Regions from separate parts of the Pseudoalteromonas sp. NZS127_1 genome, predicted to be linked through region 1. Evidence: predicted binding sites of a transcription regulator. Region 1 holds the regulator's gene; each other region holds the start of a gene.
What was found. Region 1 encodes sigma-54, which starts transcription at its own class of promoters, with help from an activator protein. Its sites were predicted from a motif close to GTTGGCACGNNNNTNGNNT; they were not measured.
Positions count from the first base shown of each region.

Region 2: glnA (glutamate--ammonia ligase) is a predicted target of sigma-54. The motif match lies at 3,685-3,703, and genes of this name have one in related genera.
Region 3: I6F50_RS12795 (amidase family protein) is a predicted target of sigma-54. The motif match lies at 6,056-6,074, and genes of this name have one in related genera.
Region 4: I6F50_RS03830 (flagellar basal body rod protein FlgF) is a predicted target of sigma-54. The motif match lies at 6,134-6,152, and genes of this name have one in related genera.

Region 1 covers NZ_JADYXO010000003.1:2,705-10,769, forward strand. Annotated here, with positions in the region: gene I6F50_RS04345 (HPr family phosphocarrier protein) at 1-10, opposite strand, end outside; gene rapZ (RNase adapter RapZ) at 53-898, opposite strand; gene ptsN (PTS IIA-like nitrogen regulatory protein PtsN) at 917-1,369, opposite strand; gene hpf (ribosome hibernation promoting factor) at 1,374-1,661, opposite strand; gene I6F50_RS04365 (RNA polymerase factor sigma-54) at 1,688-3,187, opposite strand; gene lptB (LPS export ABC transporter ATP-binding protein) at 3,257-3,982, opposite strand; gene lptA (lipopolysaccharide transport periplasmic protein LptA) at 3,979-4,524, opposite strand; gene lptC (LPS export ABC transporter periplasmic protein LptC) at 4,514-5,068, opposite strand; gene kdsC (3-deoxy-manno-octulosonate-8-phosphatase KdsC) at 5,065-5,616, opposite strand; gene I6F50_RS04390 (KpsF/GutQ family sugar-phosphate isomerase) at 5,617-6,588, opposite strand; gene I6F50_RS04395 (calcium/sodium antiporter) at 6,592-7,560, opposite strand; gene I6F50_RS04400 (ATP-binding cassette domain-containing protein) at 7,816-8,065, shown strand, end outside.
Region 2 covers NZ_JADYXO010000012.1:90,464-98,528, reverse strand. Annotated here, with positions in the region: gene ntrC (nitrogen regulation protein NR(I)) at 1-420, opposite strand, end outside; gene glnL (nitrogen regulation protein NR(II)) at 435-1,505, opposite strand; gene I6F50_RS12375 (DUF4124 domain-containing protein) at 1,588-2,109, opposite strand; gene glnA (glutamate--ammonia ligase) at 2,223-3,629, opposite strand; gene typA (translational GTPase TypA) at 4,137-5,960, shown strand; gene I6F50_RS12360 (hypothetical protein) at 6,208-6,978, shown strand; gene I6F50_RS12355 (CBM9 family sugar-binding protein) at 7,300-8,028, opposite strand.
Region 3 covers NZ_JADYXO010000013.1:42,440-50,504, forward strand. Annotated here, with positions in the region: gene I6F50_RS12775 (allantoate amidohydrolase) at 1-1,026, opposite strand, end outside; gene I6F50_RS12780 (alanine--glyoxylate aminotransferase family protein) at 1,041-2,270, opposite strand; gene I6F50_RS12785 (sulfite exporter TauE/SafE family protein) at 2,274-3,098, opposite strand; gene I6F50_RS12790 (gamma-glutamyltransferase family protein) at 3,086-4,687, opposite strand; gene I6F50_RS12795 (amidase family protein) at 4,684-5,889, opposite strand; gene I6F50_RS12800 (putative 4-hydroxy-4-methyl-2-oxoglutarate aldolase) at 6,227-6,709, opposite strand; gene I6F50_RS12805 (TetR/AcrR family transcriptional regulator) at 6,713-7,366, opposite strand; gene yddG (aromatic amino acid DMT transporter YddG) at 7,547-8,065, shown strand, end outside.
Region 4 covers NZ_JADYXO010000002.1:154,477-162,541, forward strand. Annotated here, with positions in the region: gene flgK (flagellar hook-associated protein FlgK) at 1-1,553, opposite strand, end outside; gene flgJ (flagellar assembly peptidoglycan hydrolase FlgJ) at 1,555-2,571, opposite strand; gene I6F50_RS03815 (flagellar basal body P-ring protein FlgI) at 2,738-3,832, opposite strand; gene flgH (flagellar basal body L-ring protein FlgH) at 3,844-4,527, opposite strand; gene flgG (flagellar basal-body rod protein FlgG) at 4,544-5,332, opposite strand; gene I6F50_RS03830 (flagellar basal body rod protein FlgF) at 5,354-6,097, opposite strand; gene flgE (flagellar hook protein FlgE) at 6,255-7,622, opposite strand; gene I6F50_RS03840 (flagellar hook assembly protein FlgD) at 7,682-8,065, opposite strand, start outside.

The DNA.
Region 1 (8,065 bases):
CACAATGCATAACTTACTCTACTTAAGCTGAACAGGTGATTATTCAGCTATATTATTTTTCTTGTTCGCGATGGCGAATTTTCACATTGGGATGTGTCATTGCAAAACTTTCACCGATAGTTTGCGCTAAATATACAGAGCGGTGTTGCCCGCCTGTACACCCAATGGCAATGGTTAAATAACTGCGGTTATTTCGCTCTAAGTGCGGTAACCACGTTTGTACAAATGTTTGAATTTGCCATGTGAATTTTTGCACTATGCTGTGATTGGCCAAATAATCTTTAACAGGTTGATCTAACCCATTTAAAGGTTTTAATTCAGGTTCCCAATGTGGATTGGGTAAAAAGCGTGCATCAAATACGTAATCTGCTTCTTTTGGTATACCGTATTTAAAACCAAACGATTCAAACGTGACAATCAGTTGCTTATCTTTTTTACCTAAAATCTTTTCACGAATAGATTCAGCAAGTTGATGAACGCTTAAATCAGTTGTATCTATCATAAAGTCGGCGCGGGTGATTAATACATCAAGTAATTCTTTTTCTTTTTTGATGGCTAAATCAAGAGGCAACGAGTCAATTGATAGTGGGTGTAATCTACGAGTTTCAGAAAAACGTTTGATCAATGTTTGATCGTCGCTATCTAAATAAAATAACGTAGGTTTTGCAAAGCCAGGCAAGTATTCAAGAATATCGTTAAATTCATCTTGTTGTTTAGGGATGTTACGCACATCAATGCTAACAGCAATTTTATCATAGCTATCAGACACACTGCGAACTAATGAAGGAAGCAAGTTAACTGGAATATTATCTACGCAATAATAACCTAAATCTTCTACAACGCGTAAAGCAACCGACTTTCCAGAACCAGAACGGCCGCTTATGATAATTAACTCCATTTAACACCCTTTATAAAACTATGATTGATTGACAATAACTTGGTAAAGCTCAGTATCTGATTTTGCACTGCGTAACTGTTTACAAAAATCTTTGTTGTTTAGTTTATCAGCAATGGTTGCTAGAGTCTTTAAGTGCTGCTGGTTATCGCCATCTGGTACGATGAGTGCGACGAAAATATCAACAGGGCGATTATCGATCGCATCAAAATTTATTGGAGTTTCGCTAACGAGTACTAAAGCCAAAGGCTCTTCTGCACCGCTCATTCTTCCATGAGGAATGGCAATGCCACGCCCTATACCTGTACTACCCAATTTTTCTCTGCTCATTAAAGCATTAAGAATATCTTGTTGCGGTAAATACGGAAGTTTGTCGTGAGCAAGTTCGCTAATGAACTCTAAAATTCTTTTTTTGCTATTAAAAAGGACCGCAGCTTTGCTGCAGTCCTGGCATATAAGTGAGCTTAATTTCATCATATTAGTGTCGAGCAAGCTTCTCTTTGTGTTTAATTACTTGTCGATCGAGCTTGTCGATCAACGAGTCAATGGCGGCATACATATCTTGATGTTCTGTAGAGGCAAATAGCTCAGCACCGCTTACGTGTATGGTGGCTTCTGCTTTTTGATTTAATTTTTCTACATCGAGAATGACATGAACATTATTAATATGATCAGAGTGTCTTTCTAGCTTCGCAAATTTGGTATTAATATAGTCTCTTAGTGAATCGGTTAATTCTACGTGACGACCAGTTAAGTTTAGTTGCATAAGCATTACCCTCTTTTTTTTGCGTCTTAAATCAAACTTTTACGCTGATTTGACGGTGGAATAGCCAGAGATTCGCGGTATTTTGCGATTGTACGTCTCGCTACTTTAATTCCTTGCTCAGCCAATATATCCGCTATTTTGCTATCACTCAATGGTTTTGCTGAGTTTTCTGCTGCGATTAATTTTCGGATAAGCGCACGGATTGCTGTAGATGAACATTCACCACCGTTTTCGGTGCTTACATGGCTTGAGAAAAAATATTTAAGCTCAAATATACCACGGGGTGTGTGCATATACTTTTGGGTTGTTACGCGCGAAATTGTTGATTCGTGCATTTCTACCATTTCAGCAACATCATTTAAAACCATTGGTTTCATGGCTTCAGGACCGTGTTCAAAAAAGCCTTGTTGTTGCTTAACAATACAATTTGTCACTTTTAATAGCGTGTCGTTTCTACTTTCTAAGCTTTTAATAAACCATTTAGCTTCTTGTAAATGCGAGCGAATAAACTGGCTGTCACCACTGGATTTTACAGTGCGAGACATTGCCGCGTATTGGCTATTAACACGAATTTTAGGCATGCTGTCTGGGTTTAACTCAACAACCCAGCGGCCTTTAATTTTTTTAACTGACACATCAGGAATAACATACTCAGATTCTTCTCTTACAATAGTATCTGCAGGTTTAGGGCTAAGAGTATGTATTAATGTCATTACTTCCTTAAGCTCTTCTTCTTTGAGCTTAGTTTTCTTCATTAATGTACGATAGTCACGAGCAGCTAATAAATCAATATGCTCGGTTAAAATCATTTTTGTTTCATTAATGTAAGGTGTTTCTTTATCAAACTGGTTAAGCTGAATACACAAACACTCTTGTAAACTACGTGCAGCAATACCAACAGGATCAAACAGTTGGATGCGTTTTAATACAGCTTCAATTTCATCAAGTTCGACTTCGTTATCATCTTCGTTTTCTTGATTAAAGCTTTCTAAAATCTCTTCGCAGCTTAGTGTTAAAATACCTGAATCATCGACGGCTTCTACAATAGCAATAGCAATAGCTTCGTCTGTAGGGCTAAATGGCGTTAGTTGTAACTGCCACATTAAATACTCATGGAGCGTTTCAGTAGAGGCGCCTTGGTATATTGATTCGTCTTCAGGCATCGGACCCGATGATGCTGCTGGGGCGGCACTCATGTACTCATCCCAACTAACATCCATAGCCATGTCGTCACTTAGCGTGTCTTTTGCAAGTGCTTCACCACTATCTTGTTCGTATTCGCTTGGAGCATCATCGGCAGATGCGCTAACAGTTATGTCATCTGTATCTGCTTTTTGCTCGTTTTTACCTGCAGCGTCTTCTGAATAGTCTGCTTCTTCAACCTCTAATAGCGGGTTGCTGTCGAGAGCTTCTTGTATTTCTTGCTGGAGATCCAATGTACTGAGTTGCAACAAACGAATAGCTTGTTGCAGCTGTGGAGTCATTGTAAGTTGCTGGCCCATGCGCAGCTGTAGTGATTGCCTCATGTATCTCTAACAATCCTTTTATGTTGTTATAATTAATACTAGCAGATGCTTAAAGACATGGCGTAAATGTTACAGCCTAAATTGCTCGCCTAAGTAAACATCGCGTACTGTTTTATCATTTAATACGTGTTCTGGAGTACCTGATGCAATCAGCTCCCCATGAGAAACAATGTAGGCTTTTTCACAAACATCAAGGGTTTCTCTTACGTTATGATCGGTAATTAATACACCAATCCCACGATTTTTAAGATGTTCTATTATTTTCTTTATGTCTAATACCGAAATCGGGTCAACACCTGCAAATGGTTCATCCAGTAATATAAATTTAGGATCTGCTGCCAGCGCACGTGCTATTTCAACACGACGACGTTCGCCACCCGACAATGCCATACCTTGGCTATCACGAATGTGTTGTATGCTAAATTCATCTAATAATTTATCGAGAGTGTCTTCTCTAGCTTGTTTATTTAACTCTTTGCGCGTTTCTAAAATGGCCATTAAGTTTTGATAAACAGTCAGCTTTCTGAATATTGAAGACTCTTGCGGTAAGTAGCCAATGCCTAATCTAGCACGACTATGCATAGGTAAAAGAGTAATATCGTTATCGTCTATCGATATTTTACCTTTGTCGCTAGGTACAAGTCCTACTATCATATAAAACGTGGTAGTTTTACCTGCGCCGTTAGGGCCAAGTAAGCCAACAATACTGCCAGCTTTGACTTCAAGGCCGACGTTTTTTACAACTTCACGGCCTTTATAGCTCTTTGCTAATAGCTCTGCTTTTAATGTGCTCATGGTTGACCTTTGTCGCTTTTTTTACTTTTTTTAGTCTCGATTGGTACTAAAATTGTGTGAACGCGGTCAGTTGAGTTTTCATCTTTTTCGGCACTGATTAGCTGCTGCTCTATATCGTAGGTAATGCTTTTAGCATTTATTTTTTGTCCCGCTTGCGATACTTGTGCATTACCAACAAGCGTTAAAAAACGCTTAGATACATCATAACGTACTTCGTCAGCACTGGCGCTCATAGTCGTGCCATCTGATTGCTTTTCTTCAAAGTGCGCAGGGCTACCTGTAGCAATTAATAATTGTTTATTATCGCCAAGTTCATCGCGTTTATGTACTTCTAAGCGGTCGGCTGTGATACGGCGGTTACCGTGAATAATTTCAACGTTTTTCTCAAAAATCCCGACATTAGCTTTTAATTGACCTTCTTGCTTATCGGCGCTTATTGAAATTTGATTTGCAGCCGGTTGCGTGTTTTGCTCTGCAGCACTACTATTAAACGCTAGTATAAGTGTAGGAATAATAAGTGATTTTAATATTTTATTGGTCATAATATATGGTTCGCGTATGGTTAATTAGTTTTATCACTTCGGTTTTTAAGTCGGCTTCTAGGCCTTTACCAGTGATTTTTAAATTGGGTCCAGTGATGATAACGGGTTGCTCCGAACGCATTGTTAATAGCTTTATATCTACCTGAATATTATCAGCATTGATTTTGTCTATCATGGCGTTATCGGTTAAGTTTTTGGCAACCACATTGCCTTCTAAAATTAATTGTTTGTCTTCGTATAATGTTGCTTCGTCTGCATTTATTTGCCACGTTTGCTTTTCGTTATATAAAGTAAAAATAGGTTTTTCAAAAAACGTAAAACCTAATTGTTGATATAGCTCCATTTTAGCCGCAGTGACTTTGTGGCTAATTTTACCTTGTTCGTCATAGGCTGTTTGTTTGAGTTCTATGGCTATGTAATCAGGCTTGGCAATAACTTCAGGCTCAGTCTGAGGCACAATATTTGTTTGTGTAAAATAAGGGTACCAAAGCCAAACCATACAGCTAATGAATAAAACGCTTAATATTATGCGCGCTGCATTCATGAACTAGTGCCTTGTGTAGTCAATGCTTTACCATTTTCAAGCATAAGTAAGTCGGTGAGCTCTCTTACTGCACCAAAGCCGCCAGGCATTTGCGTTACATAGTGTGATAAACGTTTAATAAGTGGATGGGCATCATTTACTGCAACAGCAAAGCCGACTAATTCCATAACGGGCATGTCAGGACCATCATCACCGATATAAGCAATTTGTTCATCGCTAAGGTTGAGTTTGTCTTTTAGCTCTTGATAGGCAATGAGCTTATTTTCTTGGCCTTGATAAATATGCTGTACGGTTAAGCTGCTCATACGTTGTTGCACTATTTGTGAATGACGACCAGTAATTACAGCCACTTCAAAGCCACTGTTTATAAGCGCTTTAATGCCAAAACCATCTTTTGTATTAAATGCTTTTAGCTCTTCACCTTGATTACCAAGGTAAATACGGCCATCAGAAAATACACCATCAATATCGCATATAAGTAGTTTTACTTTTTTAGCGCGTGCTTTTGCATCATCGCTCAGCGGTTGATAGAGTTCTTCAAATTGCATTTATAATACTCCTGCTTTTAATAGGTCTTGCATGTTTAATGCGCCAATAGGTTGGTTTTTCTCATTGACGACGATTAAGCCATTTATACGTTTGTGTTCCATAATATTAAGCGCTTCAGCAGCCAAAATATCTTGCGTAGCCGTAGTGCATGACTTAGTCATAACAACATCTATTTGTGTTGTATGAATATCAATTCTTTGCTCTAAAATACGACGCAAATCGCCATCGGTAAATAATCCCACGAGCTGCTGATTTTCATCAACAATGGCTGTCATACCTAAACCTTTAGCAGACATTTCAATGAGGGCGTCTTTAACTGTTTGTGAAACGCTAATAATAGGTGTATTTGCGCCGCTGTGCATAACATCTTTTAAAGTAAGTAATAAACGCTTGCCTAAACTACCACCTGGGTGAGATAGCGCGAAGTCATCAGCTGTAAACCCGCGAGCTTCTAATAATGCAACTGCCATGGCATCGCCCATCGCAAGCGTTGCAGTGGTACTTGATGTAGGAGCTAGACCCAATGAACAGGCTTCTTTTTCTACTTTAATGCACACATGCACATTAGCAAGGGTCGCCATGGTTGATTGCGTATTGCCAGTCATCGATATCATTTTGGCACCAAGTCGTTTTAAAACAGGAATGATATTTAAAACTTCGCTGGTCTCACCTGAATTAGAAATAAGCATAACCACGTCATTTTTAGTGATCATACCTAAATCACCATGACTTGCTTCACCAGGGTGAACAAAAAATGCAGGACTGCCAGTGCTTGCAAGGGTTGCTGCTATTTTATTGCCAATATGACCTGATTTACCCATACCAATGACAATAATACGGCCTTCACAGTCGTACATTAATTGGCATGCGTTATGAAAATTCTCATCTACATATTGTGCAATATCACTAAGTGCTTGGCGCTCAACATCTAAAACGCGAAGGCCTTGTTCAATAAAATTTAGCGTTGCCATCATTTACCCTACTTGACTAAAAATATACCCTTGGTAACCCAAAAACGCTATTAGCAATAAGCCGCCTTCTACTCTATTGATACGTTGGGTGCCTCTAAAGTTCAATGACATAATAATAAGAGCAAGTGTTGCGCCAATCATAATTAATACGTCTCGGCTTACTAATGATGGATCAATGGCTGAAGGGTTAATAATACCGGCAAGTGGTAATACCGCTAGAATATTAAATATGTTTGAGCCAACAATATTACCTAGTGCTAAATCATCTTCATTTTTAAGTACACCTGCAACCGAAGCGGCAAGTTCAGGCAAACTAGTACCGATGGCAATAATTGTTAAGCCAATGACTAAGTCGCTTAAGCCGAAGTATTTAGCAATATCGACAGCCGAACCTATTAAAAAATGAGAGCTAACAGGTAGGAGTATCATGCCGACAACTAACCAAAATACCGCTTTTTTCGTAGGTACATCGTTAGGGACGTCGTCGCAGGCTTCTGAGACAAATGGGTCATCTTGGTTTTTTGCACGCATAGATACAATAATTAACCCACCGATGAATACGATAAAGCCAACCAAAAGTGCAACACCTTCATTAAATGAAAAGTAGTTATCTGAGAACACATACCAAGTAGCTAAAGATACGAGCATCACTAATGGCATTTCACGTTTTAATGTACTTGATGAAACTGAAAGAGGGCGAAATAAAGCTGTGATACCTAACACAAGTAAAATGTTTGTAATATTAGAACCAACAGCATTACCAACTGCTGTGTCGGTTTTATTAGCCAAAGCGGCAGAGGCTGAAACCATCATTTCGGGTGCTGAAGAGCCCATAGCTACCACGGTTAAACCAACAATAAGTGTAGGTACACCAAAGTTTTTAGCAAGAGCCGCAGCGCCATAAACAAACCTGTCTGCACTCCAAACAAGAGCTGCAAAACCAAGAATTAAAATAACAAACGAGGTAACCATTGTGTTAAGCCAGTTATACAAAATACGGATGGCGCGAATAGTAACAAAAGCCAAGATGAAAGTATAAATAAAAGAGTAAGGTCAACTACGTAACAATGCTGCTTTTAAACAGCTAATTTAAAAATTTAAGCCGGGGTTAAGCTGTTTTGAGCGAGTCTTATAATCCTTTTCATGGGTGTATTACAAAATCTTACGAATTGTTTTTTCCATCTTTGACAAAAAAGCTTTAAAATAGGTGCACTAGTGAACATTTTTATGGAGAGCGACTTGTCGCAATCAATAGTAGAAGTCAAGGATGTTAGCTTTTCGAGAGGCAATAGAATCATATATAAAAATATGAGTTTTAGCGTTCCTAAAGGTAAAATTACTGCGATCATGGGGCCAAGCGGAATTGGCAAAACCACTATGTTGCGTTTAATTGGTGGTCAGCTTAAACCAGATTCAGGTGATATTTTATTTGAAGGTGGCAGCATTCCTAAAATGTCTCGTAAAGAGTTATACGAAG
Region 2 (8,065 bases), on a different contig from region 1:
TTCACCAATTATATGCGCACTTTTTGGTGGAGCTTGCTTACGCTTAGTTTTTTTAGTGGAATTTGCTCTGCATGCGCTTTCGACTAGTGCTACCGCTTCGTTTAAATCAAACGGCTTAGCTAGGTATTCAAAAGCACCTTTTTGAAATGCATTAACGGCAGAGTCTAAATCTGAATGCGCGGTCATTATAATAACGGGCAATCCAGGGTTTTGCTCTGCAATAAGTTCAAGCAACGCCATACCATCCATACCTGGCATTCGTACGTCCGAAACTAAAACAGTAGGTTGGCTAAACTTCAATGCGCTTAATACATCTTGCGCGTTAGAAAAGCTTTCTGCGTTAAACCCTGCACGGGTTAGTGCTTTTTCGAGTACAAATCGAATAGAAGCATCATCATCTACAAGCCAAACTGTTTTCATGCAAACTCCAAACATTAATCTGCAAAGGGCAGATAGATATTAAATTCAGTATGTCCAGGCCAGCTATCACATTCTATATAGCCATCATGTTGATCAATCAGTGTTTGCGCTATTGAAAGGCCCAACCCAGAGCCACCTTCTTTATTGGTGATCATAGGGTAGAACAGTGTTTCGCGTACACTGGGATCAATACCTGGTCCGTTATCAGATATTTGGATCAACAAGGCTTTTTTAGGTGCTTTACCCGGGCGACGATGCTGATGATTTATGCGGGTTTTTATTGTTATTTCACCGCCATCTATAAGCGCCTGTTGGGCATTTCGAACAATGTTTAATACCACTTGCTGAATTTTGCCTTGATCAATGTATACATCAGGAATACTCGGGTCGTAATCTTTAACTAAGCTAATGTTAGAACAATTATCTAACGTACTTAGCCTTGCAACTGATTCAAGTGATTGATGTATATTGCCATACGATTTTTGAGGAAGTTGATTGGGCCCCAAAAGCCTATCTACTAGCTCGCGTAATCGGTCGGCTTGCTCAATGATGAGCTCAGCACATTGATCTCTTTCTTGTTGATCAACCTCATACTGCAATAACTGCGCCGCTCCGCGAATTCCACCTAAAGGATTTTTAATTTCGTGAGCTAACCCTCTAATTAGGTTTCGGGCAGCTTGATATTGATGCATTTGATTAGACGCTTGGTCGTGCTTAATTTCGTCATCGGTTTGGCGCCACTCAAATAAAATATAAAGCGAGCCATTAAACTTAATTTGTCGTGTACTTACGGCTACTTTTGCATGGCGAGAATCGCTAAAAACCACGTCAGCTCTATGCTGCTGGCAATCTACGCCTTCAACTAGTGAGTATTGTTCTATACGCTGTAAATCGATTGAATGGTAGTTAAAAAGGCTATCAAACGGTTGATCTAATAGGCGCTTATTACCAAGGCCAAGCAGCTCGCTGGTACTGGTATTGGCATATACAACGGTGAAGTTTTTATCAAGTAACATGATAGCGGTTGTTTGATTTTGCCAAATGGCATCGAGTAGCTCAGGGCTAAAGTTTTTATTATTAATCATAGCTGCACCATTTTAGTGCGTGGATGTTTGCAAGCAAGTTATATGGTTAAATACACTGCTGCACGTTTAGTAATGACCCAATTTAGTTACCTAGGTTTAGCCCTTTTCGGTGCATAAAAAATATGCAGGGTTCGCTTGTAGCAATAACTTGGTTTTTACTATTAAAAAGCTTTAATTGTAGTGTGTGCTGACCACGTTCTACATCTCTAATTGCAAAGGTTGAGCTGTCACTGGCTGGGCCGTGTGCTTTACCATCAATAAAAAGTTGTATAGTAAAACCAGTTTCAAAGCGTGGTTTTATTCGGCTAGTTACATAAACAGTGCCGGTATTTTCACGAATAGTCTGGTTATGATCAGGTGAGGAAATAGCAATACTAAAGGCCGCTTGTTGAGGCTGAGGTTGCTCGTCAAAAATGTCAGTATTTGTTGCAGGCATATTAAGATCTTGGCTGGTGAGCTTTACCTCTTGGGCCCCTTTATGAGGGGTGTCTGAGAACACTAATACGCCATTTTTATCTTTCCAAGCGTATATTTTTGTTTCACCGGAATAACCATAATTACTTAATCCTAAAGTAATTAATAGTAATAAAATCTTGTTATTCACTCTGCAGCCCTGCATTTTTATCGGTAACTTAACTTTAGTGGAGATTGACTAATTTTACCATTAAAAAAGCCCGCAAAGCGGGCTTGAGAACACACATATTTTTTACAGCTTAATTAACAGCTGTAGTACATTTCAAACTCAACTGGGTGAGTTGTCATGTTAAGCTTTTCAACTTCTTGAGACTTAAGTGAGATGTAAGCATCGATTAAGTCATCAGTGAAAACGCCACCTTGAGTTAAGAATTCACGGTCTGCGCTAAGTGCAGATAGTGCTTCGTCAAGTGATGCTGCAACAGTTGGAATTTCTGCTGCTTCTTCAGCTGGTAAGTCGTATAAATCTTTATCCATAGCATCGCCAGGATGGATCTTGTTTTTGATACCATCAAGGCCAGCCATAAGCATTGCTGAGAAAGCAAGGTATGGGTTAGCAGTTGGATCCGGGAAGCGTACTTCAATACGACGACCTTTTTCAGATGGAACCACTGGGATACGGATTGATGCAGAACGGTTACGTGCAGAGTATGCAAGCATAACTGGTGCTTCAAAACCTGGTACTAAACGTTTGTACGAGTTAGTAGAGGCATTTGCGAAAGCGTTAATTGCTTTAGCATGCTTGATGATGCCGCCAATGTAGTAAAGTGCATCTTCAGAAAGACCGCCGTACTTATCGCCAGCAAAAAGGTTAACACCGTCTTTAGCTAAAGACTGGTGACAATGCATACCAGAACCGTTATCACCAACAACTGGCTTAGGCATAAACGTTGCTGTTTTACCGTATAAGTGAGCCATGTTATGGATAACATATTTCATTTCTTGAATTTCATCCGCTTTTAATACCATTGTATTAAAGCGAGTAGCGATTTCGTTTTGACCTGCTGTTGCTACTTCGTGGTGATGTGCTTCTACTACTTGGCCCATTTCTTCTAGAACTAGACACGTAGCTGAACGCCAATCTTGGAAGTCATCAACTGGAGCAACTGGGAAGTAACCGCCTTTAACACCTGGACGGTGACCAGTGTTGCCATCTGCATATTCTTTATCTGAGTTCCAAGCAGCTTGCTTAGAATCAATTTTGTACATAGAACCAGACATATCTGATTTGTATTTAACATCGTCAAATACGAAAAATTCTGGCTCAGGGCCAAATAAAACAGTGTCTGCAATGCCTGTAGAACGCATGTAATCTTCAGCACGCTTAGCAACAGAACGCGGGTCGCGCTCATAGCCTTGTAGTGTAGAAGGCTCTACTACGTCACAACGTAAAATTAATGTCGCTTCTTCAGTGAAAGGGTCTAGTTTGATTGACTCAGGAACTGGCATTAATACCATGTCTGATTCGTTTATGCCTTTCCAGCCTGCAATTGAAGAACCGTCGAACATTTTACCGTCTTCGAAAAAATCTTCATCAACTTGGTGATGAGGAATCGATACATGTTGCTCTTTACCCTTAGTGTCAGTAAAGCGTAAATCAATGAACTTGACGTCATTTTCTTTAATAAAATCTAAAACCGATTGTGACATGTGTCCTCCAACTATTGGGTTTTGTTATTGCTGCATAATTGCTTTGGTATTTACTAAGCTGATTTTGTGCCATTATTGTAACTGGCTGTTTATAAATTAAAAAAATATCATTGCATCAAAATGGAATATACAAACGCACCATGTTGGTGCGTAAGTATTCCATTTTAGTGCAAAATTTACAGAGCGTAATTTGTTGTTAATTTAATCAGCTGAAATTAGCATAACCTAAATGCAAAAGAGTAACAAAAAGATCGGAAAAATAGCCAAAAAGACTGTTTTTCAAAAAAATATTGAAATTTAATTCATATAATTGTCATATATAAAACAGATACTTAGTAAAAGTATTGAGAAAGTTTTAAAATATGTATTGGATAAACTTTCATCCATGTCATTAATGAGGGATAATATGCGCCCTTTTAAATCCTATGCTGGGACATCTCGCGAAAGCGTGGATGAGTGCGTAGATCTTGCAGGATCATTGAGAATTTAATTTCTCTGAGTAAATATATGAGCATCGAAAAGTTAAGAAATATAGCGATTATCGCGCACGTTGACCACGGTAAAACAACTCTGGTTGACAAACTACTTGAGCAATCAGGTACATTAGAAACACGCGGCGGTAACGAAGAGCGCGTGATGGACTCAAACGACATTGAGAAAGAACGTGGTATTACCATTTTGGCTAAAAACACAGCCATCTCTTGGAACGACTACCATATCAATATCGTAGATACTCCGGGACACGCCGATTTCGGTGGTGAAGTTGAACGCGTACTTTCGATGGCTGACTCAGTATTATTACTTGTTGATGCTCAAGAAGGTCCAATGCCACAAACGCGTTTCGTTACGCAAAAGGCATTCGCGCAAGGCTTAAAGCCAATCGTAGTTATCAATAAAATTGATAAGCCAGGTTCACGTCCTGATTGGGTTATGGATCAAATCTTTGATTTATTCGACAACCTTGGCGCAACTGACGAACAGTTAGATTTTAAAGTAATCTACGCTTCAGCTATCAACGGCTGGGCAACACTAGATTTAGACGAGCCATCAGACAACATGGAACCTATGTTCAAGATGATCGTTGACGAAGTATCACCACCGGATGCAGATCCTGAAGGTGACTTCCAAATGCAAATTTCTCAACTAGATTACAACTCTTATGTTGGTGTAGTTGGTATTGGTCGTATTAAACGTGGTTCTGTTGCTCCTAACCAACAAGTTACTATTATCAGTGCTGATGGCACTACACGTAATGGTAAAATTGGCGCAGTACAAAGCTACCTAGGTCTTGAACGTATCGAAACTGATAGAGCTTACGCTGGTAACATCGTAACTGTAACAGGTATTGGTGAGCTTAAGATTTCTGATACAGTTTGTTTCCCAGGAAACGTTGAAGCATTACCACCTCTAAGTGTTGATGAGCCAACTGTAACAATGACATTCTCTGTAAATAACTCACCTTTCTGTGGTAAAGAAGGTAAGTTTGTAACGTCACGTAATATCCGTGAGCGTTTAGACAAAGAATTAGTACACAACGTAGCACTTCGCGTTGAAGATACTGGTAGCCCAGATAGCTTCCGTGTTTCTGGTCGTGGTGAATTACACCTAGGTATCTTAATCGAGAACATGCGTCGTGAAGGTTACGAGCTTTCAGTTTCTCGTCCAGAAGTTATCTTACGTACTGTAGATGGCGTTCTAGAAGAACCGTTTGAAACAGTAACTATTGACTGTCAAGACGAGCATCAGGGTTCTGTTATGGAACAAGTTGGCCTACGTAAAGGTGAACTTACTAACATGACTCCAGATGGCAAAGGCCGTATGCGTTTAGATTTCATGATCCCTAGCCGTGGTTTAATTGGTTTCCAAACTGATTTCATGACGCTTACTTCGGGTTCTGGTCTTATGTACCATACGTTCGATCATTACGGTCCTCACAAAGGTGGCGACATCGGTGTTCGTAAGAACGGCGTAATGATTGCAAACGCAACGGGTAAAGCACTTACTAACGCATTATTCAACTTACAAGAACGCGGCCGTTTATTCATCGGTCACGGTGTTGAAGTATACGAAGGTATGGTTATCGGTATTCATAACCGTGATAACGACCTTACAGTTAACGCCCTTAAAGGCAAGCAGTTAACTAACGTACGTGCATCTGGTACTGATGAAGCGCAAACGCTTTCTCCACACCTTAACTACTCACTTGAGCAAGCGCTTGAGTTCATCGATGATGACGAGCTAGTTGAAGTAACTCCACTAAACATTCGTATCCGTAAGCGTTACCTTACAGAAAACGAACGTAAACGTGCAGGTCGTGGACCTAAAGCATAATCTATTAATTTAGAATTGTGATTTTAAAAGCCGCTGTATTGCAAAATACAGCGGCTTTTTTGTGTTTGGTGAGTCTCCAAATACCAAAGTTAAGAGTTCCACTACTGGCGAGCAATCTCTAAGGCTATAGCATTGGTAAATTTATAATAGTAAAATTAATTTTTAGATATAGATGATAATATTGCTAGTAAAAGTAGGATACTTCAAAGCTAGAAAACTATATTCAGTTTGCTATGGGAGAGAGCGAATGGAAACGATTGAGGAAAAAGTTACTCGATTCAGAACATATAATAGGACCATGATTGCAGCTGCTTTTTCAAAACCAAATCGCCGGCATCAAGGTATTCCAGCTAAGCTATTATTATGCTCAGTCTTTGATTCTCTCTCGATTGCTGCTTTTCCAAATGAAAATAAAGTAGGTCATCGATATCGAAAAACAATATCAGAGCACTCTGGTTGGGAGCATAATAATAGAGTTAGCTTATTACAGCTCTGTAGTGTGTTAGAAAGTCACCCTCAATTACCAAGTTCATTTTTAACCCTTAATTCTTGGGCTAAATTAGAGAAAAAGAAAAGATTTTCTAATTCAAATAGCCTGCTATCAATTAGCAAAGGGTTAGAGTTAGATCCAACTTTTGAGGAACTTTTAGATAAATGGCCGAAACAAAAAAATAAGCCCCCAGAAACACTCGATAGATTATCACCAGAGAGTTTCACTCATAAGAATTTGCTCTACATGTATCGGAATAAACTTGCACACGAGTTTAGATTACTAGGCAATGGTGCTGAATCGCCTTTCAGAGTTGAATTTAAACCTTATTATCAAGAAGTATTAACTGTAACCGATTTGAGCTCTATGGGTGGATTAGTATCCACAAAGACATGGAGACTAGTCTACCCAATTGGCTTTTTTGTGAAAATGGCTAAGAATAGTCTCGAAAGCATATGCGTAGAGTACAACTCTAAAGGCATTAGCCCTTTCCTTAATTATAAAGAGAGCGATTTATGGTTAGAGTGATAGTTGCTTCAATATTCGAACCTTGTTTTCCGTTTAAGGTTATCAACTTCTTATTCAATAGGAATATATGAATATCTCTAAAAGCGTAGTGCCTCTTAACCTCTTTGTAAATCATTTACTTAAAGATCTTTTGTACAAGGAGAAGGAAATGAGAGGTAAAATAGGTGAGCTTAAAACCAGCATTATTGTATGTTTGTGTTGGTTTAAGGATGTTTAAAACAATCGATAATGCAAAGCTCCTGTGTTTGTTGGTAGGATATTTTTTCGTTGGGTTTCGCTGCGCTCAACCCAACCTACTTAATTTTTTATTGGTGGGGTGGCTTACTTTTTAGGGAGTAGGGTGATTTTGCCAAATACGTCTGCGTCTATAAATCCACGGTTTCTGTCACCATTTACTGGCTGTACTTTGTGTGAACCCATAAAGTGTTCGCGCACTTTGCTGCCATCGTTATCGCAATACGCTAACATAAAGCCAATGACTTGTTTTTCGCTCAGTGTAATTGGTGTATTTACAGCGCCTTCTTTGTAGTCGTTAGGGTAGAGCTTTATGGCTACTTCCCACGTGATGTTAAAAGGTGCAGTGGTGTTGCGCTTCCAGTTACTGACTAAGTGGTCGGTATACAAATGGGCTTTTTTATCAGGGCCGTAATCGGCGGCTTGGTTATCAAGGCCAATGTGATACGCCAAAGCAGTGTGATTAAATTGGTGGTTTCCGCCCGATGCATCGCTATCTATAAATACCTCAAGCGCATCGTCATCCCAATATTTATAGGTTGGATCGGCGTGTGTATCAATTAAAACATCATCCACAATATCGGCTTGTAGGTATAAATAGTTTTGATCCCACAGTAAACGATAACGCCCTTTAAAGTCAGCATCGTTTGATGGCAATGTGCCATCCATTAAATAAGGCATATCGTGCCAAGCGGCTTTATCCCACGCACTTTCTGATACGCCATCAATAGTAATTGGAGTTGATGTATGTTCAACATCAATAGCCATTGCAGGAGCGCTTAATAAAAAGCTTAAGGCGAGTGCTAATTTTTTCATTAATCTCTCAATTTTATTGTGTATTTATATTGGTGTA
Region 3 (8,065 bases), on a different contig from region 1:
GGCATCTGCTGCATGCGTCCATTGCCAATCGAGTGTTAAATTGCGTTTGCTTGCTATAGATTGAGCGCTGCTTTGTATGGCGCTTAGTAAGTTAGCGAGATCGGTGTCGCTCTGAGCGCGTGCATCTAGGCTTATGGTCGTTTTGCCTGCAATCACGTTTGTAGCCCCAGGGCGAGATTGTATTTGCCCTACGGTGGCAACTTCGCCATTACTCGCGTTTTTTGCTAGCTGCTCTATGGCAAGAGTAAGTTCGGCGCAGCCTGCTAACGAATCCTGTCTCAAGTTCATTGGCGTTGTACCCGCATGACCACTTTGCCCTGTTAGGGTAAGCATAGCGCGTTTAGCACCTGCTATAGCCGTTACTACTCCGAGCGCCTGATTAACCGATTCGAGCACCGGACCTTGTTCAATATGAGTTTCCCAGTAACCTAGTAATTCGTTTTTGTTTAGTGCAGCCTTTGCGTAGTCATTAGGATTTAAGCCAAAATCGAGCATGGCTTGGCGCATAGTTATGCCGTTTGTGTCTTCAATGTTTAGCCACTGTGGGTTAAATTCGTTAGCGAGGGCTTTTGAGCCAATTAAAGTTGTGGCAAAGCGGGTGCCTTCTTCATCGCAAAAGCCCACTACATCTAAATGAAAGGGTAGGTCGAGCTTTAACTTATTTGCAAGCGCTGCAATTTCTATCCCCAGTAGTACACCTAAAATACCATCAAACGCACCTGCATTCGGTACTGTGTCGAGGTGTGACCCTATAATTAAACGTTTAGCATGTGGGTTTGATGATTTAAGCCGACCCCAAAGGTTGCCCACTTCGTCTTGCCACGATTGCATGCCTGCCTCAACCATCCATGATGCAGTAACGGCGTTACACTCTTTGTGCTCTTTTGATAAGTACACGCGGTGAATACCACCTTGCATTTGCGATAGTGCGCTGAGAGTTTTACAGCGAGATAAAGCGCGTGTTGCGTATTCATCAGCAAGTTCTTTGTTTAATAAAGGCTTTAAAAGGGGGCTTACAATCGTCATGCTAAATCCTTTTTTTATTTATAGTGAGTGAGGGCGGCAATGGCGGCTTCGCCTTTAGGACCTTTGTAACCGTTGGCATGCAAGCAAGCGTCTAGGCTGGCAAGTGTTTGTAGTACGGTATCTTTTCGGGCGTTGTAGCCCATAGTGCCAATACGCCAAATTTTGCCATGAAGTGGTCCAAACGAGGTGCCAATTTCTATTCCAAAATCGGTTAGCATTTGCCCGCGTACGTGATCGGCATTAATGCCCTCGGGTATATAAACACCCAGTACGTTGTTCATTTTATGCGTTAAATCGCCAAATACATTTAAGCCCAGTGCTTGAATGCCGGTTAGCATGGCATCGCCATGTAATTTGTGGCGCGCTACGCAGTTATCCACGCCTTCTTCAATGACTATGCGGGCGCATTCTGAGGCGCAGTACAGCATGCTGGTGGCTTCGGTATGATGATTTAGGCGCTCTTCCCCCCAGTAATTCATGATCATACCTAAATCAAAATAGTTAGAGCGCACAAAGGGTTCTGTGCCATCGGTATGATCGGCAGTGCGAATGCCTGCTTCTACCTTTTTACGTTTTTGGATCCACTCGGCGCATTTGTCGCTTAGTGTTAATGGCGCTGATCCAGAAGGACCGCCTAAACACTTTTGTAGGCCAACAGAAAGTGCATCGAGTTTCCACTCATCGGCAGGAAGTTCGTTACCCACAATAGATGCGGTGGCATCGCAATAAAATAGTACATCGTGCTTTTGGCAAATATCGCCAATATGCTCAAGAGGTTGGTTCATGGTGGTGGATGTATCGCCCTGTACCATAGCAAGCACATGGGGTTTTACATCAACAATGGCTTTTTCGATCTGTTCTGGCGTAAACACTTCGCCCCACGGTACTTCTATTGTGTGCACCTTTGCGCCAACGCGTTCTGCTATTTCAGCAAGTAGGTGGCCAAAGCGCCCCATAATTGGCACTAGTACTTTATCGCCTGGGCGTAAAATTGAGCATAATACGGCTTCAATACCTGCGCGCGATGTGCCATCTATTAGCATGGTCCATTCGTTTTTAGTTTTAAAAATTTCGCGGTAACGTGCCATGGTTTCGTTCATAAAATCGGTCATTACTGGGTCGTATTGACCTATAAGCTGCGCCGACATAGCACGTAAAACACGAGGATCTGCATTAATAGGGCCTGGTCCCATTAATAAACGCTGTGGTGGGTTTAAGGTTTGAACTTGCGTGTTATTAAACATATTTTAGGCTCCCAGAGTCTGAATGAGCATGCGAATGCCGGTTATCATTAAGACAACGGCAAAAGCGCGTTTTAGTTGTTTTTGATCCAGCTTGCTACCAATTTTTACGCCAATAGGCGCAAATAAAATAGTCAGCGGAATAATAAGAAAAAAGGCAGGGAGGTTAACTAACCCCCACGTACCTAGGGGAGCATCGGTTGGCGTTGTGCCAATACTTAATAAGGTAATAACACCTGGTAGCGCAATCAATAAACCAAAAACGGCCGCAGTTCCTACTGCAACATGGGCGCGTACATTAAATGCGTTTAGCATAGGTACGCCAATAGTACCGCCGCCTATGCCAATCATTACCGACAAACCACCTACAATACTTGCCATAACGCCTTGACCAAATTTACCTGGCAGTTGTTTTACAAGCGCGGGTGCGCCGGCTCTAAATAACATATTAAGGCTTACCAAAATGGCAATGCAGGCAAACATGAGCACTAATGCGTTACCGCGAACGGAATGAGCAATAATACTACCGACTACCGCCATAACTAATATAAACGGTGCCCAGTATTTTATTAGCGCAAGGTCAATATTTCCTTTGCTATGATGCGAGCGAATAGATGAAAGCGAAGTAGGTACTATGGTTGCAAGTGATGTGGCGGTGGCTATCATCATTGCCGACTCTGGGCTTACGCCAAAACCTTGCAGTAAAAAATACAGCACAGGTACGATAACAATACCGCCGCCTACACCAAAAAGTCCTGCTAAAATTCCGGCAAAAATACCGGTTGCTATTAAGGCCGCTACTATTGGCCATTGGTTTATTATTTCTGACATTGTGTTCCTGCTGTAGTTACTGTTGCACGTCCATCTGAACGAGGATCTGTTGCAGCTTCAAGGCTTGTAGGTGTATCTAAAATAGCCCCAGCGTGCCCCATCATTTCGCTATTATTATCAACGCTTACCCAATCGTGGTCACGTTGATTTAATTCATGTTCTATATGAAAAACTAACCCCTTTTCAATTTTTAAATTTGTACTTGTATCGCCCCATGTGCGTCCAAGTAACCAACGAGGGTCGCTAATTGCTTGTTTTATTGATTTATTTCGCCATGCGTAGCCTGCAAAAACAGCGGCTTGGGTTTGTGGTTGCCCTTCACCGCCCATTGTTCCGTAAGCAAGTCGACGACCATCGCTAAACTTTGCCATTGCTGGGTTAAGTGTATGAGCCGGCTTTTTATTTGGCGCAAGGGCGTTAATATTGTTACTCGCATCAATATCTTCATTGTTTAAACTAAAGCTTAAACCTCGGTTATTCCACACAAAGCCGCCTTCGCTCATTAGTATTCCGCTGCCAAATTCCCAGTAAATACTTTGAATAAAGCTTACTAATTGCCCGTTTTTATCTTTTGCAGCCATCCACACTGTATCGCCAGGCTCTGCGTTAAATGACCATTGTTTGGCTTTACTCATATCAATATTGTTAGCAAGTTCGCTTAAGCGCTCATCGGTTAGTGCGTTTTTATAATCATCCCCTAACACATTAGGATCAGCCCAAAGGGTAGGGCGATGCGTAAAGCTTTGTTTAGTTGCCTCAACAATTAAGTGCGTCCAGTCGGCATCGGTTTTAGCTAAATGCTTTAACTTATTTACGGCACCAATTATTTGTAGTGAATGCACGCCCTGTGTTGGCGCGGGTAAGTTGTAGCAATCAATACCTGATAAGTTAGCATTTAGCGCAGTAACGACCTCGGCTTTTGTATTTGCAATATCACCTGCGGTGATTGAGCTGCCTGCTTTTGCTAAGTCGGCGGCAAATGAGTTAGCAAGTGCGCCTTCATAAAATGCGTTTAAACCATGTTTTGCTAAGTATTCAAACGTTGCAGCAAGTTTAGGGTTTTTAAAATGTTGACCTGCTTGTAAGGGCTTGCCATTGGGTATGTAGAGGTTTTTAAACGCGTTATTAGTATTGTTAGCAGCGGCTAGCTTTTCGCAGCCTGCTTGCAAGCTTTTTGTTACGGTAAAACCCTCGCGAGCAAGCTCAATAGCGGGCGCTAAAATGTTTAACAGTGGTAGTGCTGCGTGCTCATCTAGTTCAAGCGCCTTTTGCCAACCGCGAATTGTACCCGCTTGAGTTAGTGCGCTTAATCCGCCGCGCTCTGGTATTTGCGTGAGCGGGTTATACGCCGTTGTATTAGTTGCTGCGCGGCCGCAGGCATCAATAGCAGTGGGCGTTTTTTGGTTTGGGTTATCGATAAGCCAAAAGCTGTCGCCACCAATTGAGTTCATATGTGGATACACAACGCTAATCGCAGCGGCAGCCGCTACCATAGCCTCGGTAGCTGTACCGCCTTGTTTTAGTATATTTATACCCGCCTCTGTTGCCGAAAAATGAGACGCGGTAAATGCAATATTGTGTGTGGTCATGCCGGTGTGTCCTGTTTAAAGTGTTCAGCTAGGTGCTTAACGCAAGCAAGTAGGCTTTTATCGTTACCGTGGGTCATCATTAATGAAAAACCATAAGGATGATCATTTGCTAAATCAGCCAGCGGTAAATGCACTTGCGCTGAGCCACTAAGTCCTGCAATTGCCGAAAGCGTAATAATTTGCATACGTAAGGCGCTTGTGTCGGCGCCTAATTTAGGTGCAGTTGTAGGGGTGGTGGGTAAAAATAAGCAGCTGTGCTTGTTTAAGTTTTTAGCGACGATTACTTGCCATTCGTGCTGTATTTTTAACGCCTCTTGTTCTTCTTGCTTGGTTAAAGCCAGTGCCATTTTAAAACGAGCCGCAATTGCTGGCGCAAAATGAGAAAGCTGATCTGGGAGTTCTAGCCAGTCTCGGTGCGTTTTAGCAATCGCACGACCTTGTAATATTCTAAAGGTATCGGCAAGCTCACTTAGCAGGCTGCTTTTGGGGAGCTTAAAATCGATATGATGATTAAAATAAGGTTTGGTTTTTTCTAAAAGCTTACCCAGTGGTGCTTGTAAAGAGGGGTCAACGAGTTCAAAGAGTGCTTCGCAAATAACCAGCGTATTTACTTTATTAATAGCTTGTTGTGGTAATAATACATCGCTAACGCTGCTTAATAGCTCAGCGCTTTGGGTAAGCCAACCTATGGTATCAAAAGGGGGAGCCAACGGTATTAGGCCGTCTTTTTCAATCACGTTATGGCTTGGCCTTATGCCATATAAACCACAATAGCTGGCGGGTATTCTAATTGAGCCGCCAGTGTCGGTACCTAAGCCAATATCGGCTAAGTTAGCAGCCACGGCTGCTGCCGAACCCATACTCGAACCACCGCAAGCATGCCCTTTTAATTTAGGATTTTGCGCAGCGCCATAATGTATATTATTACCCTCTAAGCTATAAGCCAGTTCGTCTGTGTGGGTAAAGCCTATAAAGTTACAACCAGCGGTCATGAGCTTATTAACCGAGCTTGCCGTACTTTGAGCCGGTTTAGCTGTTTTAAACCAATGTGGGTTGCCTGCGCTGTTACGCTCGCCTTTAATAGCAAATACATCTTTTACCACAAGGCGCTTATTAATAAGTGTGCCTTGGTAATGTGTTTGCCATGCTTTAGGACCATGGTCACAAAAAATACCGGTCGTATTATTATTTTTGGTACTCATATCACCACTCGTTATAAAAAATCTGACTAAGCAGTCCAGATTTAGGGTGATTAAAAAGACAGATTAATTTTTATTATTTTTCAGCCCACTGCGTAACATCTTGTTTTTATTTTACAGAGCCTGATCCGCTTTTTAATCGGTTAGCTTATTATATTGTTTAAAACCTAAGCAAGAGGAATGCCATAAATTAAAATCCTGTCCAACTGGTCAGGTTTTGATGGGTTGTGTGAGGTTTATAAATGTGGGCTGTAAAAATAATGGCATTGAAATGAGCTAAAACAGACCAATTTGGTGCGCAGGTGCACCAAGTTGGCTGTTATTTATATGGTTTTGAGTGCTAAATAAGGGGCGTTTTACTGATGATTAAACCATTAATATCGGCGTAAACCCAATCGTTAGGTTCAATAGTGGTGCTAAGCATGGTAACAGCTTGGTTTTTATCACCAAAGCCGCGTTTTAAGGTACTACGCGGTGTAGAGCCTAGCGCCATTACAGGTAAGTTCATCGTGGCAAGTATTTCAATATCTCGGCAACAGCCATTTATTATTACGCCTTCCCAGCCATTACTTAAGGCACGCTCAGCCATAATATCGCCTATGAACGCAAAGCGTTTGCTCGCAAACCCGTTTATAACTAATACTTTACCTTCACCATTTTCATGCAATATATCGGCGGCAAAAGAGTTGTCTTCTGGGCAGGTAACGGTAACTACTTTGCCATAAAACGTGGTTTTTTTACCAAAGTGGTAAAGGCCGCTGTCTGCTACTTGTACGTTATCGCGATGATCGTCAAATAAATCGGGTGTAGTAAAGGATGTCATGGGTTAAGTCTCACTTTGCTCAGGTATTTTAAGACCAATACCTTTTAAAATTATGTGGGCAATTGACTGCGTAATTTGTGCCACATCGGTTTCGTCGTACTCTAATTTGTTCATTACAAGTAAAACCTCAGCCTGAAAGTCGGCGTAATATTGCGTGGTAGACCAAATAGTAAAGAGCAAATGGTACGGGTCAACCTTATCCATTTTATCTGCGTCCATCCATGCTTGAAGTACATCAACCTTTTGTTTAACCCAAGGGCGGGTATTGGTTCTAAAGTAGTTTTGTAAATAGGGTGCACCGCGCAGTATTTCACTGGCAAATAAGCGAGATTGCATTGGCTGATTTACGGCCAGTATTACTTTGCTTTTAATATAGTTATAAAGCACGGTAGCTGGATCGTCGTTAATTGTGACGTTATCAAGCCCTAAGTTCCAATTAGCTATTATGCGGTCAATCACAGACTCGTACAGACCATCTTTACTTTTAAAGTAATACAAAATATTAGCTTTTGGCACCTGCGCTTCTTTAGCAACCATGCTCATACTTGCTCCGTCGTAACCTAATTGCGAAAACAATTGCTCGGCGGCATCTAAAATTAGTTTTTGGTTTTTCTCGCGTGTAACTTCTTTTTTATTTGGCTTTATTTGTGTGGTCATTATAGAGTTTGCGTGTTTAACGTATTGATTGATTGTAGCTTTACTGACCAAAAGGTCAATTACTAAAAAGGTGAATGTTAAAAACAGGCGAGAGGTTTAAGCTATTAACTTTAATTGTTTAATTAAATAATTACTGTTAGTTTAGTTTCAAATTTACGAGTAGTACTTTTGGGTTGGCAAATGGATTTTATAAGCAAAAATAAATATACACTATATGGAGTCGCTGCAATATTACTGTGGAGTTGCTTAGTTGCATTACTACGGGATATTTCTGAGTTGTTTAGCCCCATTGGTGGTGCTGCGGCTATGTATTCTGTCAGTGCGATATTTTTAATTTTGGTTATGGGAGTGCCCAAGTTTAGTGGTTTTTCGAAACGCTACTTGGTAGTAGGTACTTTATTATTTGTATCGTACGAAATTTGTTTGGCGCTTTCTATTGGTATGGCAAATAGTCGTCATCAGGCAATGGAAATGGCGGTTATTAATTATTTATGGCCCACGCTAACAATATTGCTCTCTATTATTATTGGGCGCAAAAAAGTAAGTTACTGGGTTTACCCAAGCATGATTATTGCTTTTTTAGGCGTTGCTTGGTGTATTACGGGCGATCAAGAAATGTCACTCGATACGCTTGTTACTAACTTTGCTGATAATCCTGCTACTTACCTAATGGCATTAGCTGCAGCGTTTATATGGGCT
Region 4 (8,065 bases), on a different contig from region 1:
GATAACATTCCTTTTGCAGGAGGCGTAATAGTAAAAGTATTCGTTCCGCTATTATCTGTAATTTGATATTCGTTAGCATTACCTGTTTTAACAAGCGTTATTTCGCCGTTAGTTAAGCTTGGTGTTGAAGTAAATCCACCAGAGGTAACACTTGTTACTTCTCCAGCTGAAATAGTAGCGGTACCTATATTATTTAAATCGTTAGCAGTACGAATTGGCGATGCTAGTGCTAAATCTTCTGCGCGCCCTGTTGCAAGTGTAATACTTGAAGCGGCATCTGAATTAAGCTTTATTTGAAACTGATCACCCTCAACACCTGCCCCAGATACATTTACTTGAAGACCAAATGATTCTCCAGTAGTAGTCGATGAATCAATAACACCTGACGATATATCAGCAAGTGAAGGCTGCCCTAACGGATCGCCTTTGTTATCTATAGGCTGAATACTTACTTCATTAGCATTGCCTGTATAGGTAATAATAAAGTCACTGGCAGGGAGTTCACTGCCCTTACCTGGCTCTACCGTTGCAGTCATACCGGCAGTACCTGTGTTAGCTTGATACGCATAAGCGCCAACGGTAGGAATATTAAAAATATTACCCCCTAGCTGACCTGTTGCATCCATACCCAATTTGTTTTGTTCGTTAAATGCATCAGCTATCGCTAAGCCCATTTGACCAATTTGGTTTTGCGCAGGGACTAATATGTCATCTCTAAAAGCAAGTAAGCCGCCAATTTTTCCTTTAAGCTTACTTACATCAACTTCAAGCGGCACTGCTTTGCCACCATTAACGTCAAGCGTGAATTCTTTAAAATTAGGATCGGGGTCGCCTGTCATCGAAAATAAGTTAAATGCGCCATTTTGCATAACCACCGCTTCGCCTGTGCCCATAAAAACGAGTTTTTCGCCATTTGGACCATCAAGCGTTTCTATGTCTATTAGCTCTGATAAGTCGCGTATTGCTTTATCGCGTTCGTTATAGGTAGAGCTCGCATCTGCGGCGTTATTAGTGCCATTAACTGCTGCAATATTTTGATTTAGCGTGCTAATACTTTGAATTAGTGAGTTTGCTTCATCTGAAAATATTTCGAGCTGCTCGTTCACTACACTTTTTTGATCAAGCACGATGCCCGAAAGTCTATCCATTTGATCAATTAAGCTTTGCGCATCTGTCATTACTAATGAGCGGGCAACGGTAGATGACGGCTGATTAAGCGCTTCTTGCACGTTATTAAATAAAGAGTTAATTCCGGTCGAAAGGTTGTTCGACTCTTCAGAAAAAATAGTATCAACTCGATTAGCCTCAGTAATAAACTGATCGAAAAACGATTTATTAGAGGTGTCACGATTTAGCTGTGACTGAGCAAACTCGTTTAGTAATCGGTATGTTTCGCCTCGCCCTACTTGGTTATCAACCATAGTGGTAAATTCAGTACGCTCACGTACGTAGCCTACGGTATTTACATTGGCGATATTTTTACTTGTCGTTTGCAATAGCTCCGAGCTTGCTCTAACCCCAGAACTGGCAATGTTTAATAAATTAAACGACATGTTACTCTACTCCTTGGCGGATCACGTTTGCCGCAATGTCTTTTAGCTGACTGCTATTGAGTACTTTTTTTATTTTGCTGGCATAATTTGGATCGGTTGCATAACCTGCTTTTTGTAATGAATCTAAAAAGTCGTTTGGTTTTGCTGTATTTTGTAATGCTTCTTTGTAGCGTGGGTTTTGCGTTAAAAAATCAACGAAGTCGTTCACGCTATCTTTAATTGAATCGTAGGCTCTAAAGCTGGCTTGTTTTTTAACGGGTGTGCCTTGTTCAAACTCAAGCGTTACTTTGCTTGCTTTATCGCCTTCCCAGCTTTTATCTGACTTAATATTAAATAAGTTATTTGAGCTGCCACCGTCACTTTTATTAATAATGTGTTTACCCCAACCGGTTTCAAGTGCCGCTTGAGCAACCATTACCGCTGGGTTTAAACCTATTTTTTGCGCTGCAGTTTTAGCGTGTTCCCACACTGAACTTACAAACTCTTCTGCATTTTTAAATGTTGGGCTATCGGTTTTAGACTCTGTAGTATCGACTTTAGGCTCAGCAATATCGGCTTTAGTACTCTTAACGATAAGATCGGGTTGCTTATTTTTTTGCTCATGAGGAAGAGCGGATCCGACTTGCGTATCGCTAAAAATATCGTTGGTTGTTCTAAGCACAGAGCCTGGCATAAAGTTTTTAGACTCAGGCGATAACTGCTGAACAATTAAATCGGCAAGGCCTAACGAGCCATTTGATGAAAGCTCTGTTGAAAGTTGCTGATCGTGCATTTCTTCAAAAAACTTTACGCCACTTGAATTAAATGGACTGTCTTTGTCTTCAAATGCTTCGTTAGCTTTGCGCATTCCTTTGAGCAACATTTGCGTAAAAATGGCTTCAAATTGTGCGGCCGCTTTTTTGAGCGCAGCTTTAGAGGCATCAGTTGATGCATCGCCACTCGTTAAGGCTTCTTTACGAAGTGAATCTAAGTTGCCTAAATCAAAAAAGTTTTGTTTATCGAGGTGATTAGTTTCCATCGGCTTTTTGACACAAAATGAATAATGCAGTTAAAAATGCAAAAATTGAGCCACTACCGATAAAACAAGGAAGATAAAAATAATAAACTTAAGTTGCTGTAAATAAAAAGCCCTAGCTTCAAAAATATAGGGCTTAAGTAATACGTTATTTATTGACTTGGGTTATTTATATAACAACTAACTGTCCGTTAATTGCGCCGGCTTCTTTTAGTGCTTCTAAAATAGCCATTAAGTCACCAGGCGCTGCGCCTACTTCGTTAATTGCGCGAACTAAATCGTCAAGGCTTACACCTGGATTAAATACAAAGGCGCGCGAGTCGTCTTGGTTTACATCAATAATACTTTGCTGTGTGACAACTGTATCACCGTTTGCTAGCGGGTTTGGTTGTGACACATTTTGTTGCTCTGCAATTGTTACTGTTAAGCCACCGTGAGTTATAGCCGCAGGCTGAAGCTTAACGTTTTTGCCAATAACAATTGTACCGGTGCGCGAGTTAACTATAATTTTAGCGGCCATGTCAGCTGGTTTAAATTCTAAGTTTTCGAGTGTCGATAAGTACGATACACGCTGGGATGCATCGCGTGGTGCAATAACACGGATAGAAACAGAATCAATTGCTTGTGCGCTATTTGGGCCAACTAAGTCATTAATTGTTTTTTCTAGGCGTTTTGCCGTTGTAAAGTCTGGACGGTTTAGGTTGAAGGTAATGTAATCGCCTTGCATAAATGGGCTTTCTACAGTGCGTTCAACTGTTGCGCCATTTGGTATACGACCAACTGTAGGGGTATTAATTACAACCTTACTACCATCAAGGCCTTGTGCGCCTAAGCCACCAACAATTAAGCTTCCTTGTGCAATTGCATACACGTTACCGTCTACACCCTTTAAAAAAGTTTGTAGTAAAGTACCGCCACGTAAACTGCCTGCACTACCAATAGAAGAAACCGTAATATCTATTGTTTGCCCGGGCTTTCTAAATGCGGGTAATTCTGCATGCACAGCAACAGCGGCAACATTTTTAATTTTAGGACTTTGAGTTGAAGGCAGCGTAATACCAAAGCTGTTCAACATGCCTCTAAAACTTTGTTGTGTATATGAGTTTTGCTCACCAGTGCCCGGTAAACCAACCACTAAGCCATAACCAACTAATTGGTTAGAGCGCACGCCCTCAACCATAGACACATCTTTTATGCGCTCAGCACTGGCAGTAAACTGCCAACCCAATAACGCAACTAAACATAAAGCTTTAAGGCTATTCATGTTGTTACCCTCTAAAATGGAAACAGCGAACTGCTAAAGAAACGTGTAAGCCAACCAGGACTTTGCGCTTCTTGCGTTTGCCCTTTACCTGAGTATTGAATACGTGCATTAGCAATACGATTTGATTCAACCGTATTATCGGCGCTTACGTCTTGAGGGCGTACTAGCCCTTCTAAACGAATAAACTCTTCACCGGTATTAAGCGTTAGCCATTTTTCGCCGCGTATAACTAAGTTACCATTAGGTAAAACGCGCATTACATTAACCGAAATATCACCCACTAAGCTGTTTGACTGGTTTGATTTTGAATCGCCCGTAAACGACGAATCGCTACCAATACCAAACTGAATACTATCGCCACCTATATTTACAGGTAGACCACCTAAGCCAATCACTGGGTCTAAGCTTGCGTCGGTTTCTTTGTCTGTTTCTGTTTTAGCGGCTTTTGTTGCTTGAGTAGACTCTTGCAATTTAACCGTAATTATATCGCCAGTACGTAGCGCTTTTTTATCAGAATATAAGTCGTTTGATGTATGAGTATTAAACAATGAACCTGTGGCTACCAGCGGCTCTAAAATAGGCTCGGGGTACATAGGTGCGTAGTAAGGGTCGTCCTGCACTACTTCACTATTTTGCGTAGACATACAGCCACTTAAAAATAACGTGCCCGCTGTAAATAAAATAATATTACGCATAATTCCCCCTACTCTATTAAAGCTGTTGATTGATATAACTCATCATTTCGTCAACGGCCGAAATTACTTTTGAGTTCATTTCGTAAATACGCTGAGTTTCTATTAGATTTACGAGCTCTTCAGTTACATTTACGTTTGAAGTTTCGAGTGAGCCTTGAATAATGCTACCTAACCCTTCAACACCAGGGTTACCTTGTACCGGCGCACCACTTACAGCTGTTTCGGTATAAAGATTTTGACCGATTGGCTCAAGACCCGACGGATTAATAAAATCACTAATAGTCAGCTGACCAATGACCACGTTATCGGCTTGGCCTGCAACACGTACAGATACTTCGCCGTCTTGCGAAACCGTAATTGATTGCGCGTCATCTGGTACATTCATTTCTGGCTGAATCACATAACCTGCGCCCGATGTAACAATTCGTCCATCGCCATCGGTAGTAAACTGGCCGTTGCGCGAGTAAGCAATATTGCCATCTGGTTGCAGTACTTCAAAAAAACCTTCGCCAGAAATCATCCAATCTAGTGAGTTTTCGGTGGTCAACATGTTGCCTTGCGTAAACTCTTTTTGGTTAGCTACAACTTTTGCACCCGCACCTAACATTAGGCCCGATGGCATTTCGGTATCTTGCGATGAACGACCGCCCGGCTGATTAATATTTTGATAAAGTAAATCTTCAAATATAGCGCGACTTTTTTTGTAACCTACGGTACTCGCATTCGCTAAGTTATTTGAAATAACCGATATATCGGTTTGTTGGGCGTCTAGCCCCGTTTTACTGATCCACAATGCTGGATTCATAATCGTGTCCTCACTTTAAAGTTAAACAATGCGTAACAGCTGATCTTGACGCTCGTCAATTTCTTCAGCTGTTTTCATTAATTTCACTTGTAATTCAAATTGGCGCTGGTGGCTTATCATGTCGACCATTTCGTGAACTGGGTTCACATTCGACATTTCAAGCGAACCACTTAAAACTTTTACATTGGCAGAGGTATCTACTGTTACATTTGCTTTTGGTCTAAATAAACCATCGTTACCTTTTTCGAGCTGTGAGCTATTTGCTTCTACCACTCTAAGCGTGTCTATTTCTTCTAAAAAGTTAGCGGGGGCGCCTTGTGGTCGAACTTGAATAGCGCCATCTTGGCTAAACCCTATTTTTTCGACTGGGACGGGTAAAATAACAGGTCCCCCTTCGCCAATAACTTGACGACCGTGGCTGGTTACGAGCATGCCTTGAGCTGTAACGTTTAACGTACCCACTTTGGTGTAAGCTTCATTACCGGAGGCATCTTGCACAGCAAGCCATGCGTTATCGCTCATTGCGATATCTAAGTCTCGCCCGGTTTGAACAATGCCACCCGATACCATGTTTGAACCCGGACGCTCTTGCATTGAAAATACACGTGTAGGCAAACCTTCGCCAAACGCTTGCATAGAACGCGCCTGCGCAAAGTCAGCTTTAAAACCCGTTGTATTTGCATTTGCCAAATTATTGGCTTTTAAAGCAAGCCCTTGTAGGCTTTGCTTAGCGCCAGAGGCCGCAATGTAGACCATTTTGTCCATAGTATCGACTCACATAAAAAATCTCTGAACTTACAAATGCAAAATAGATGCCAGATTAAATTTGACGCAACATTGAGAGGTATTTAGAAGGGCTTGCAAAGAGGACTTATAAAAAAGGCTGCAAAAATGCAGCCTCATATATTTAATAGGGTTTAGCTTATCGAATCTGCAAAATACTTTGCTGAATAGTTGAGTTAACTTCAAGCGCACGTGAGTTTGCTTGGTAATTACGCTGTGCAGTAATTAAGTCTACAAGCTCATTAGTAAGGTTAGTATTTGATTGCTCAAGTGCTGATGAGTTAATTCCACCAAACGTACCCGAACCAGCTTCACCCGCTACAGGTTCACCTGAATCAATACTTTGCTTCCAGCTTGTATCACCCACTTGTGATAACCCTTGTGAATTTGGAAAACGTACCATAGCCACTTGGCCTAGGAATGTTGAGTCACCATTACTGTAAGAAGCGACAATTTTACCGTCTGTTCCTATATCAATTCCGGCTAAACGACCAACCGTTGAGCCATCTTGATCGAGTGCTTTTACTTCAAAACCACTTGAATACTGAGTTGGGATACGTCCTGCCGTGTTATTTTCATCGCGCCAGTTAAGCTCAATACCAGTACCTGGGAAAGTTGCACCATTGTCTAGTAATGTTGATAAACCAGCACCAGAACCCGCTGGTAGTAGTATTTCATCAAAAGTAGTTGTATTTGTATTTGCCACACCACCTGTTGTTGATGGTAAACCACTTGAGTTAAAACCAAGGGTGGTAAGTGGTGTATAAGGCGCGGTTTGTTCTCCACCAGTTGTGCCATCAACTACTTTGCCATCGAGTGTTGCGTATACTTCCCAACTGTTATCTGTACCACCTGCTGCGGCATCATCTTCTTTAGCAAAAAAGTATTGTAAAATATGTGGTTCACCTAGTGAATCATATACCGTTGTTGACGTAGATGAGTTATAAGTACCACTAGAAGCAGGGTCAAAATCTAGACCTGTTGGATCCGCCGTTGCATCTAAGTTAAACGACAAAAATACATTTTCTGTTGCGCGAGGTGAACCAGACGAATCAGGGATTTGAATTGGATCAGTTGTGCTCAAACTTACCGACGTTGTATCACCTGTAGATGAATCAACTGGGAATGCTTGTAAAAAGTTACCTTTTGCGTCAACCATAAAGTTATCTTGGTTAAGCTTAAATGCACCTGCACGTGTATATGTTAAATCTTGCGAAGATAAATCGTCGGTCATCGCAAAATAACCTTCACCAGTGATTGCTAAATCAAGTGAGTTATTTGTAAATTGCAGTGAGCCTTGATGAAACTGCTGCGCAACCATGGTTGTTTGCACACCGTCACCATTTTTAGTCTTACCAGAGCTAAATACTGATGAAGCGTAAACATCGGCAAACTCAGCGCGTGACTCTTTAAAACCTGTGGTATTAACGTTTGCAATATTATTTGCCGTTACGTCTAAATCTTTTTGCGCGGCAGCAAGGCCGGTTAATGCAATATTGAAGCTCATAATTCACCTCTAACCTGTTAGTCTGTGGCCTGCTAGCAGGCGAAAAATACTAAAATTTATTACGCGATTTCTGCTACATCTGTCAGCCTAACCGCACCTTCTTTAGTGTTAATAATAATGCCACTTGAGCCATTAATATTAACGCTTTCAATGTTCTTGAATGTAGCAATGGGCAAGCTTGAAAATTCGCCGTCAGTACTTCCTTCGGCGGTTACTGAGTATTCACCTTCAGGTAAACGCTCACCGGCTTCATTTTTGCCATCCCACGCAAAACGTACTGCACCTGCTGATTGAGAACCCATATCAATAGTTCTCACTAGCTGACCTGATGCATCTGTCACTTTAATTTTTAAGTTATCAACGGCTTCTTCTGCCACTGCCGAGCCTCTGGCATCACCAGTTTCATTTAAATCTAAGGTGTTTGACTCAAGTAAAGCTTGCTT